3 linked regions of the Saccharopolyspora erythraea NRRL 2338 genome follow. The protein of the gene in region 1 binds, or shares a complex with, the protein of each later gene. Links are inferred from orthologs where the notes say so. Each region holds a gene or a part of one and is shown in the gene's direction. Other genes may lie near its edges. The genes, in order: dnaN, SACE_RS01245 and SACE_RS29935.

Region 1 (3,118 bases):
CGACCCCCGACCCGGCCTCTGGGGCGCGGACGACAGGGCGCGCGGAGAGCGCGCGGCGGTCCCGATGACCCCGGCTGCGGACGTCAGATCTTTCTGTTGAGCCACCCGCGCGCGACCCCACCGGTCCATCAGAAAAGTTCCACAGCATCCGCCGGCACCGCCGAGACTCGGGATTCGACTACTGCGGGTCCCGCGGTAACGCCACCGAGTACACGGAAACGCTTCCAGGGCACTGGTTCTTTTCTGGGCCCCCGGGTGTCCTTCGCCTCACCCCCGCGCCAGAAAAACCCGCCGCGACGCCGGCTGTCCACAGTCGACCCATCCCCAGACCTGACCTGGAGTTCTCCCCAATCCACCCACAGGCTGTGCACAGCCGACCCACAGGCTCCGGGCAGTTGATCACAGGAAACCCACAGATCCACCCACACCCCGATCGGTGGAGATGGGGAAAATCCGCAGGGGATGGGTACAACTAGGGCCCGAGCTGTGGATGGGGTGTGGACAACTGTGGATGGCTGTGGATGGACCTGGGGGGCGCCGAAGTTGTCCACCACCCGAAGGAACCATCCACCGGTTACACCCAGTGTTCATCCACAGTCCGACCCGCCGCACCACCAGCACAAACAGCGGCTGTCCCCACAACCCACAGCCCCTATTACTACTGCGCTCCTTTCTTCTCTTGAAAGAAAAAAGAAAAGAAGAGAAGGGGCGGTGGACAAGTGGACAACTCGCGGTGACGGGGTGGACGGCTCCCGCGGAGTGCCCCGACCCGGATGCGGCGTTCACCGCGAACGCTCTACGGTGGAACTCCCGCGAAGGCCGGTAGCCGCTCTTCGTGCTCGCCGCAGTCGCGCGGGACCGCTCCGCCGGCGTCCGCGCCCGAAGCGGTTCGACCCCGAAGTGCCCAGGCTCGACCACAGTTCTCCGGCAGCCGAGCCACGGCTGAAACCGAAAGGACACCCATGAAGATCCGCGTGGAACGTGACGGTCTCGCCGACGCCGTCGCCTGGGTGGCGCGCAGCCTGCCGTCGCGGCCTCCGGTGCCGGTGCTGGGCGGAGTGCTGCTCGACGCCAGCTCAGGTGAGGCGCTGACCATCTCGGGCTTCGACTACGAGGTCTCGGCGCAGGTCACGATCGACGCCTCGATCGACTCCACCGGCCGCACCCTGGTCTCCGGGCGGCTGCTGGCCGACATCACCAAGGCGCTGCCGAACCGCCCGGTCGAGATCACCGTCGACGGCTCGCGCGTGACGATCACCTGCGGCAGTTCGCGGTTCAGCCTCCCGACGATGCCGGTCGAGGACTACCCCGAGCTGCCCGCGATGCCCGACCACGCGGGTTCGGTGCCCGGCGACCTGTTCAGCGAGGCGGTCTCGCAGGTCGCGGTCGCCGCGGGCAAGGACGACACGCTGCCGATGCTCACCGGTGTGCGGATGGAGATCAACGCCGACCGGCTGACCATGGTCGCCACCGACCGGTTCCGGCTCGCGATGCGCGAGTTCACCTGGGAGCCCGGCACCACCATCGAGGACACCTCCGTGCTGGTGCCGGCCAAGACGCTGTCGGATTCGGCCAAGACCCTCGGCACCGGCGGCAACAAGGTCGAGATCTCGCTGGCCTCCGGTGACGGCCTGCTCGGCCTCTCCGGCAACAGCCGCCGCAGCACCACCCGGCTGCTCGACGCGGAGTTCCCGAAGTACCGCCAGCTGCTGCCCTCGGAGAGCGCGGTGACCGCGGTCGTCGACGTCGCGCCGCTGGTCGAGGCGATCAAGCGCGTCTCGCTGGTCGCCGAGCGCGGCACCCAGGTGCGGCTGGAGTTCTCCGACGCGGGTCTGCGCCTGACCGCCGGCGGCGACGACGAGGGCAGCGCGGAAGAGGAGCTGCCGGTCGAGCTGGTCGGCGAGGCCCTGACGATCGCGTTCAACCCGGCCTACCTGCTCGACGGCCTGGGCGCGCTGAAGTCCGACCGCGCGCAGATGCTGTTCACCACATCGAACCGACCGGCGGTGCTCAAGCCGGTCGGGGAAGATGGAGAGGTGGCGGAGGGCTACCTCTACCTGCTCATGCCGGTTCGCCTGCCCGGCTGAACCGCGAGCACGTGCCAACCGGTGGCACGCGCCACCGACTACGGAATCGTTCTAGGGAGATCGGGTTGCAACTCGGACTTGTCGGTCTCGGCCGTATGGGTTTCAACATGCGCAAGCGGCTGCGCGCCGCCGGCCACGAGGTCGTCGGCTACGACCGGAACCAGGAGGTCAGCGACGTCGCATCGATCGCCGACCTGGTGCAGAAGCTGTCCGGGCCCCGGATCGTGTGGATCATGGTTCCGCACGGCGACCCGACCCGGCAGACCGTGGAGGAGCTCGCCGGGCTGCTCTCGGCGGGCGACCTGGTGATCGAAGGCGGCAACTCCAAGTTCACCGACGACCAGGCCAACGCCGCGCTGCTGGCGGAGAAGGGCATCAAGTACGTCGACGTCGGCGTGTCGGGCGGCGTCTGGGGCGCGGACAACGGCTACGGCCTGATGGCGGGCGGTGACGCCGAGGACGTCGAGCGGGCGATGCCCATCTTCGACGCACTGCGTCCGGAGGGTCCCCGCGACGAGGGCTTCGCGCACGCGGGGCCGGTCGGCGCGGGTCACTACGCGAAGATGGTGCACAACGGCATCGAGTACGGCCTGATGCAGGCGTACGCCGAGGGCTTCGAGCTGCTCGCGGCCGCCGACGTCGTCACCGACGTCCCCGCGACCATCAAGGCGTGGAGCCGCGGCACCGTCGTCCGGTCCTGGCTGCTCGACCTCCTGGTGCGGGCGCTGGAGGAGGACCCGGAGCTGGAGCAGCTGCGCGGTTACGTCAGCGACTCCGGCGAGGGCCGCTGGACGGTGGAGGAAGCGATCAACAACGCGGTGCCCGCCCCGGTGATCACCGCCGCGCTGTTCGCCCGCTTCGCCTCCAGGCAGGACGACTCGCCCGCGATGAAGGCGGTCGCCGCGCTGCGCAACCAGTTCGGCGGGCACTCCGTCCAGAAGAGCTGATCGCCGCTGGTTCCGGTGCGCATCCGCGAGGGCGCGCACCGGAACCACCACGCCACATCGATTTGTCGACAAATCGATCCGTCG
Region 2 (3,225 bases), 280 kb from region 1 along the record:
ACGTACCGGTTCGGACGGCTCCGAACCGGTACCACCGGAATTGGAAATCGTGTTGGGTTAACAGCCCTCACGGGTTCGAATCCCGTATCCTCCGCCAAACCGGAGCCCCGGAGCGCATCGCGCCCGGGGCTCCGTCGCGTTCAGGGGCGGGTTCTGCGTTCGGGGTCGCGGTCCGCGGCGCTCGCGTGCCGTGAGGGCGGCTGACGGTGTTTTGGCTGCTGCGGCGCAGGTTCCCGGCTGCTGGAGCGCTTCGCCGGACCGGGCGGCGGGGCCTTCGTGAAGCCGTGGGGGCGGCGGGTTACACTTAACGCGGACCTCGTGCGGCGTCCATCCTGTGAACTCCCCCAGGGCCGGAAGGCAGCAAGGGTAAGCGGGCTCTGGCGGGTGCACGGGGTCCCCTTACTTTCCTGGGCCGGGTCACCGGGCTCGTCCCTCGACAGCACTGTCGGCACCACCGCGTAGGGTCTCGACCGTGGCGCTCGCCCTTTACCGCAAGTACCGGCCGGCGACCTTCGCTGAGGTCGTCGGGCAGGAACACGTCACCGAACCGCTGCGGACCGCGCTCGCGTCCGGGCGCATCAACCACGCATACCTGTTCTCCGGCCCGCGCGGCTGCGGCAAGACCTCCAGCGCACGCATCCTCGCCCGCTCGCTGAACTGCGCGCAGGGCCCGACCGCCGACCCGTGCGGCGAGTGCGACTCGTGCGTGGCGCTCGCGCCGGAGGGCGGCGGCAGCGTCGACGTCGTCGAGCTGGACGCGGCCAGCCACGGTGGTGTGGACGACACCCGCGAGCTGCGCGACCGCGCGTTCTTCGCGCCGGCCCAGTCGCGGTACCGGATCTTCATCATCGACGAGGCCCACATGGTCACCACGCAGGGCTTCAACGCCCTGCTGAAGATCGTCGAGGAACCGCCGGAGCACCTGATCTTCGTCTTCGCCACGACGGAGCCGGACAAGGTGCTCACCACCATCAGGTCCCGGACGCACCACTACCCGTTCCGGCTGATGCCGCCCGGCGTCATGCGCGAGCTGCTGGAACGGATCTGCGACCAGGAGAGCGTGCGCGTCGAGCCCGCCGTGTACCCGCTGGTGCTGCGCGCGGGCGGAGGCTCCGCGCGCGACACCCTCAGCGTCCTGGACCAGCTGCTGGCCGGCGCGGGCGAGGAGGGCGTCACCTACGAGCGCGCCGTCGCGCTGCTCGGGGTCACCGACGTCGCGCTGATCGACGACATGGTCGACGCGATGGCCGCCGCCGACGGCGCGGCGGTCTACGGCACCGTGGACCGGCTGGTGGAGGCCGGGCACGACCCGCGCCGCTTCGCCTCCGACCTGCTCGACCGGTTGCGCGACCTGGTGCTGCTGAACGCGGTCCCCGACGCCGACCAGCGCGGGCTCATCCAGGCGTCGGGCGACGAGCTGACCAAGATGCAGCAGCAGGCCGAGCAGCTCGGAGCGGCGACCCTGTCGCGCTTCGCCGAGATCGTGCACACCGGCCTGGCCGACATGCGCGGTGCCACCGCGCCCCGGCTGCTGCTCGAGCTGCTCTGCGCCCGGATGATGCTGCCGACGGTGTCGGACTCCGAGGTCGCGCTGCTGCAACGGCTCGAGCGGGTCGAGCGCCGGATGACCATAGCGCCGGAGGGCGGCGCGGCCGAAGCGCCCGCCGGCCAGCCCGCGGACCAGGACGCCGGGGGACGACCGCGGCGGGTCTTCCAGCGTCCGCACGAGCGTGCGGCGCAGGCAGCGGAGCAGCCGACCCAGGCCGGCCAGGGCGCTCAGGACGGCCAGGCCGGTCAGGGGTCTCAGGCCGGTCAGGACTCCCGAGCTGGTCAGGACTCCCGGGTTGGTCAGGGTGAACAGCCTTCCCAGGCCGGCAGGCAGGCGGCTTCGGACGCGCAGCCAGGGTCTCCGGGCGGGCAGCCCGGCCCTTCGGCCGCACAGCCCGGCCCTTCGGCCGCGGCCGGGCAGCAGTCTCCCGCCGGGCAACCGACGCCGGAGGCGTCGGCCCGGCCCGCCGGCGCGGAAGCTCCGGCTCCGGCGCAGCCGGAGCGCCCCGCGGCGGCGGAGCCGCCGGGGCGGCCCGCGCAGCGGGCGCCGCAGGCGCGCCCCGGCGCGCCGGACGCGGCGGCGCGGGATGCCGCTGCGCAGCAGCGGCCCGCGGCGGAGCAGCAGGCCGCGCAGGCCGGGGCGAGCGCGGGAGCGCACGCGGGGCGGGACACCGCCGACGTGCGGAGGCTGTGGACCGAGGTGCTGCGGGCGGTCGCCGAGCGCAACCGGCCGACGCAGGCGCTGCTGCTCAACGCCACCGTGCAGGACATCCAGAGCGGCACGCTGGTGCTGTCGATGCCGACGTCGGGCCTGGTCAAGCAGTTCGCGCAGCAGCGGAGGCTGGACTTCGTCAAGGACGCGCTGCGCGCGGTCCTCGGCGGCGAGTGGGAGATCCGCTGCGTCGAGGCCGGGGCAGCGCCGCCGGCCGCGCCGAGCCGGCCCGCCCAGCCGCCCCGCCAGGCCCCGCAGCGCCCGGCCGAGGAAGCCCCGCAGCGCAAGCCGTCGGCGGACTGGTCGGCGAACAAGCCGAACCCCCAGCAGGGGCAGGGCGGCAAGCCGGAGAACTCGCAGGCGCAGCGCAACGCGTCGCAGGGCAGGCAGGCCGGCAACGGTCGCCGGGCGCCGGCCGACGACATCCCGCCGCCGCCCGAGCCGCCGGACGAGGAGCCCCCGCCGGAGGACTACGTCCCGCCGTCGCGGCCCGCCCGCCAGGCCCCGCCGCCTCCTCCGCCGGTCGATGAGGAGGAGGACGAGGAGGCCATGATGGCCGACTCGACCCCGGCCGACGAGGTGATGGCCTCGCGGCCCGATCCGGAGGAAGCCGCCGTCGAGCTGTTCGCCAGCGAGCTCGGCGCCCGCCGCATCGACGACTGAGCCAAGGCCGAACGACGGCTCGGGTCGGGCCTGTTGACGGTTGGGGCTGGCCTATCGATGGCTGGGGACCGGCCCATCGACAGTTGGGCCCGGACTATCGATCGGCCGGGGCCGGGCCCGTTGCGAGCGGTCCAGGCCGGTCACCGAGGTCATCGACGACCAGTGCGTGGAGCGCGACCGCCTGACGGCGCTGATCGACGACCTCGTCGAGTCCCGCCGCGGCCTGGACGAGCTGATCGACCAGACACGCGCCGACGCCGCAACCGCCTGACCGGCGGGCGCGGGCGGCTACCGGCGGAGGT
Region 3 (3,120 bases), 7.0 Mb from region 1 along the record:
GGGCGCTGATGCGGTTCCAGTCGCGCCCGATCTGCTCGGGCGTCGGCTCCTGCGGCCTGCCGCCGACCACCCGGGTCGGCTGCGGCGTCATGTGACCGATCAGCGCGGTGCCGTCCTCCACCGCTTCGGCCTGGTCCAGGCCGGACCCCGGGTACGACTCCTGCGGCTGCACGACGTCCGCTCCTCCGTTCCACACGCGGCGAGGCCACCGAAATCGGACACGCGCGGTGACGCACACCACGCGCGCTCCAACTTCGGTGGCCACCTGTTCCGGGGAACAGTAACGGAGCGGAACGCGCATCGACGCCGGCTTGCCCGATCCGAGTCCCGGCTGTGATGACCCGTCAGCCAACCTGCCCGGGGCAGATCAGCGGGCGAGACGCGGAAGAGCCCGAGTGCTCCGCCTCAGTCCGGGACGGGCCCGTCTTCGCCGCTGTCGTCACGGGTGTCGGCAGCCACGTCGTCCTCTTCGGCGCCGGTCGACGCCTGCTCGGAAGGCTGCGCGGCGTCCTGGTTCGGCGGTGCGAGGAAGACCACACCGCGGTCGAGGTCCAGCGGCCCGCCCGGGTCGTGCTCGCGCCCGGGTGCGCCCTGGTCGCCCTCGTGCCTGAGCTTGCGGCCGGGGAAGAGTGCACCGACAAAGCCCATGGAGACCATCTCCGTCGGATCGGCGATCGCTGACCGGAGACACCATCCTCCGGAAGCACCATCCTACCGGCGGACCAGCCATCCGATTCGCGTTCAGCGGACCCGCCGGTCCGCCGTACCGGCTCCTGCGATGTCGGTCGCACACCGTTCAATGGAGTCATGCGGAGGTGGGTGCTGCACATGGACATGGACGCGTTCTTCGCGTCCGTGGAGCAGCTCACCCGGCCGACCGTCCGCGGGCGGCCCGTGCTCGTCGGCGGCCTCGGGCCGCGCGGCACGGTCGCCGGCGCCAGCTACGAGGCCCGCACCTACGGCGCTCGGTCGGCGATGCCGATGGCCGAGGCCCGGCGGCTCTGCCCGGTGGCGGTGGTGCTGCCGCCGCGGTTCCGGGTCTACTCGGCGGTCAGCGAGCGCGTGCTGGGCATCGTTCGCGACGTCTCCGAGGTGGTGCAGCAGGTGTCGATCGACGAGGCGTTCATGGAGCCCGCGGAGCTGGCCGGTGCCGAGCCCGCGACCGTCGAGCGCTTCGCGGCCCGGCTGCGGGAGCGGGTGCGGCGCGAGACCGGGGTGACCGCGTCGATCGGCGCCGGCTCCGGCAAACAGCTCGCCAAGATCGCCTCCGGCCTGGCCAAACCCGACGGCGCGCTGGTGGTGCCGCCGCAGGAGGAGATCGAGCTGCTGTCCGCGCTACCGGTGCGGAAGCTGTGGGGCATCGGGCCGGTCACCGAGGGGAAGCTGCACCGGATCGGCGTGCACACCATCGGCGAACTCGCCGCGCTGCACCTGGGCGACGTCACTTCCCTGCTCGGCCAGGCGCACGGCACCGAGCTGCACCGGCTCGCCCACGGCATCGACGACCACCCCGTGGAGGAGCGCGCGGAGGCCAAGCAGGTCAGCGCCGAGACGACGTTCGACGTCGACATCACCGACCAGGGGCGGCTGCTGGCCGAGGTCGCCGGGATGGCCGACAACGCGCACCGCAGGCTGGTCTCCTCCGGCCGCGCCGCCAAGACGGTGACCGTGAAGGTGCGCGACTCCGACTTCACCACCATCAGCCGCGCCGAGACGTTCGCGAGCGCCACCAGCGACGCCGCGACGCTCGCGGCTGCCGCGCGCAGGCTGACCTCGGTCGCGGTGCCGCCCGGCACCCCGATCCGGCTGGTCGGGGTCTCCTACTCCGGCCTGGCGAACTCCGAGCAGGAGGCGCTTTTCGAGAGCCCCGGTGCCGAGGTCGTGGTCAGCACCCAGTCGGTCGAGCACACCCAGGTACCCGAGGCCGCGCCGACGGCGCGGGGTTGGCGGGCGGGCGACGACGTCCGGCACGACGAGCACGGGCACGGCTGGGTGCAGGGAGCCGGGCTGGGACGGGTCACGGTGCGGTTCGAGACCGCGACCACCGGTCGCGGCGTGGCGCGCACGTTCGCCTCGGACGAACCGCTGCTCCACCCGGGCGACCCGCTCGACAGCCTCGGTTGGCAGTCGGACTGAGGAGCGCGCCGCGCCTCGACGGCCGCCGAGAAGGTGTTTCAGCCGCTGCGGTGCGGGACTCAGCCCGCACCGCTTCGCAAGCGGCCCCGGTCAGGTTGCCGTCGGCGCGGGCAGCTCGCGCTTGTAGTGCCCGACCCACTTGCGCGGCGCCACCGTCTGCACGGCGTGCTCGACCGAACGCGCCAGCTTGCTGAACGGCGGCAGGTGGAAGCGGTACCGCTCGCCGGGCAGGCCGGGCATCGACGGCGGCTCCTCGATCCGCCAGCGGTCGAACTCCGGGTGCCGGGCGGCGAAGCCGGCGTCGGCCGGGTAGAACTCCAGCGCCACCCTGCGGTCCGGCGGCACCGGCCGGTTGTGCTGGATCCACGGCAGGGTGCCCACGCCCACGGCCGCGATCTCGTCCCACGACACGCCCACGACCTCACCGCGCGTGCGGGCGTAGAAACCGCCGCGGTCGAACAGGAAACCCCGGCTGCTGAGCATGCCCCGCGACGAGGTGGCGAACCACAGGAAGATCACGCCGAACACGAGCTGCCAGATCCACATGCCGACCGTGGAGCCCTTGTTGGCCAGCGTCGCCGCGCACAGCACGGTGAGCAGACCGCTGATGCCGCCACCGATCAGCAGCGTGCGGAAGCTGCTCGCGCTGACGTCGACGTCCTGCGCGTCGGCGCCCAGCACCACCGGCACCGCCCGGCCCGGCGGTGGCGCGGAGTGCGGCGGCTGCGCGCGGACGGTCCGGTCCTCACCCCGCGCGGACTGCTCGGAGGTGTAGCGCGCGGTGCCCCGGTCACCGACCTCGCCCCGAGGCACCGTCTTGCGCGCGTCGTTCGCCGAGTCGGCCCGCTGCCATCCGCCTGGAAGCCACTTCATGGCCCCCAGGGTAGCGGCGACCCGTCCAGTTGATCATGTTCCTACCCGGATTTCCGGGTTCGGTCAGGGTTTCCCCGAGTCCGGTCAGCTCCGAGGCACGCGCACGACGAG

Evidence for each region.
Region 2: the proteins of dnaN (region 1) and SACE_RS01245 are in contact, whole or in part, in a cryo-EM structure (PDB 8GIZ), measured with the Escherichia coli proteins. The link is inferred for Saccharopolyspora erythraea NRRL 2338 from one-to-one orthologs.
Region 3: the proteins of dnaN (region 1) and SACE_RS29935 are in contact, whole or in part, in a solved structure (PDB 1OK7), measured with the Escherichia coli proteins. The link is inferred for Saccharopolyspora erythraea NRRL 2338 from one-to-one orthologs.

What each region holds. Positions count from the first base shown.
Region 1 is NC_009142.1:2,069-5,186, forward strand. Bases 56-3,024 are described here. They hold dnaN (DNA polymerase III subunit beta), read left to right. Parts: upstream 56-962; coding sequence 963-2,087; downstream 2,088-3,024. Other genes in these bases: gnd (phosphogluconate dehydrogenase (NAD(+)-dependent, decarboxylating)), read left to right, coding at 2,153-3,024. In the rest of the region: more of gnd, read left to right, coding at 3,025-3,034. UniProt on the Escherichia coli protein: Confers DNA tethering and processivity to DNA polymerases and other proteins. Acts as a clamp, forming a ring around DNA (a reaction catalyzed by the clamp-loading complex) which diffuses in an ATP-independent manner freely and bidirectionally along dsDNA.
Region 2 is NC_009142.1:285,200-288,424, forward strand. Bases 122-3,197 are described here. They hold SACE_RS01245 (DNA polymerase III subunit gamma and tau), read left to right. Parts: upstream 122-472; coding sequence 473-2,923; downstream 2,924-3,197. Also shown: SACE_RS01250 (S9 family peptidase), read right to left, coding at 3,212-3,225. UniProt on the Escherichia coli protein: Part of the beta sliding clamp loading complex, which hydrolyzes ATP to load the beta clamp onto primed DNA to form the DNA replication pre-initiation complex.
Region 3 is NC_009142.1:6,984,944-6,988,063, forward strand. What follows is about bases 1-2,971. They hold SACE_RS29935 (DNA polymerase IV), read left to right. Parts: upstream 1-807; coding sequence 808-2,136; downstream 2,137-2,971. Other genes in these bases: SACE_RS29925 (TipAS antibiotic-recognition domain-containing protein), read right to left, coding at 1-172; SACE_RS29930 (hypothetical protein), read right to left, coding at 406-648; SACE_RS29940 (hypothetical protein), read right to left, coding at 2,227-2,971. Also shown: more of SACE_RS29940, read right to left, coding at 2,972-3,009; SACE_RS29945 (acetyl-CoA C-acetyltransferase), read right to left, coding at 3,094-3,120. UniProt on the Escherichia coli protein: Poorly processive, error-prone DNA polymerase involved in translesion repair and untargeted mutagenesis. Copies undamaged DNA at stalled replication forks, which arise in vivo from mismatched or misaligned primer ends.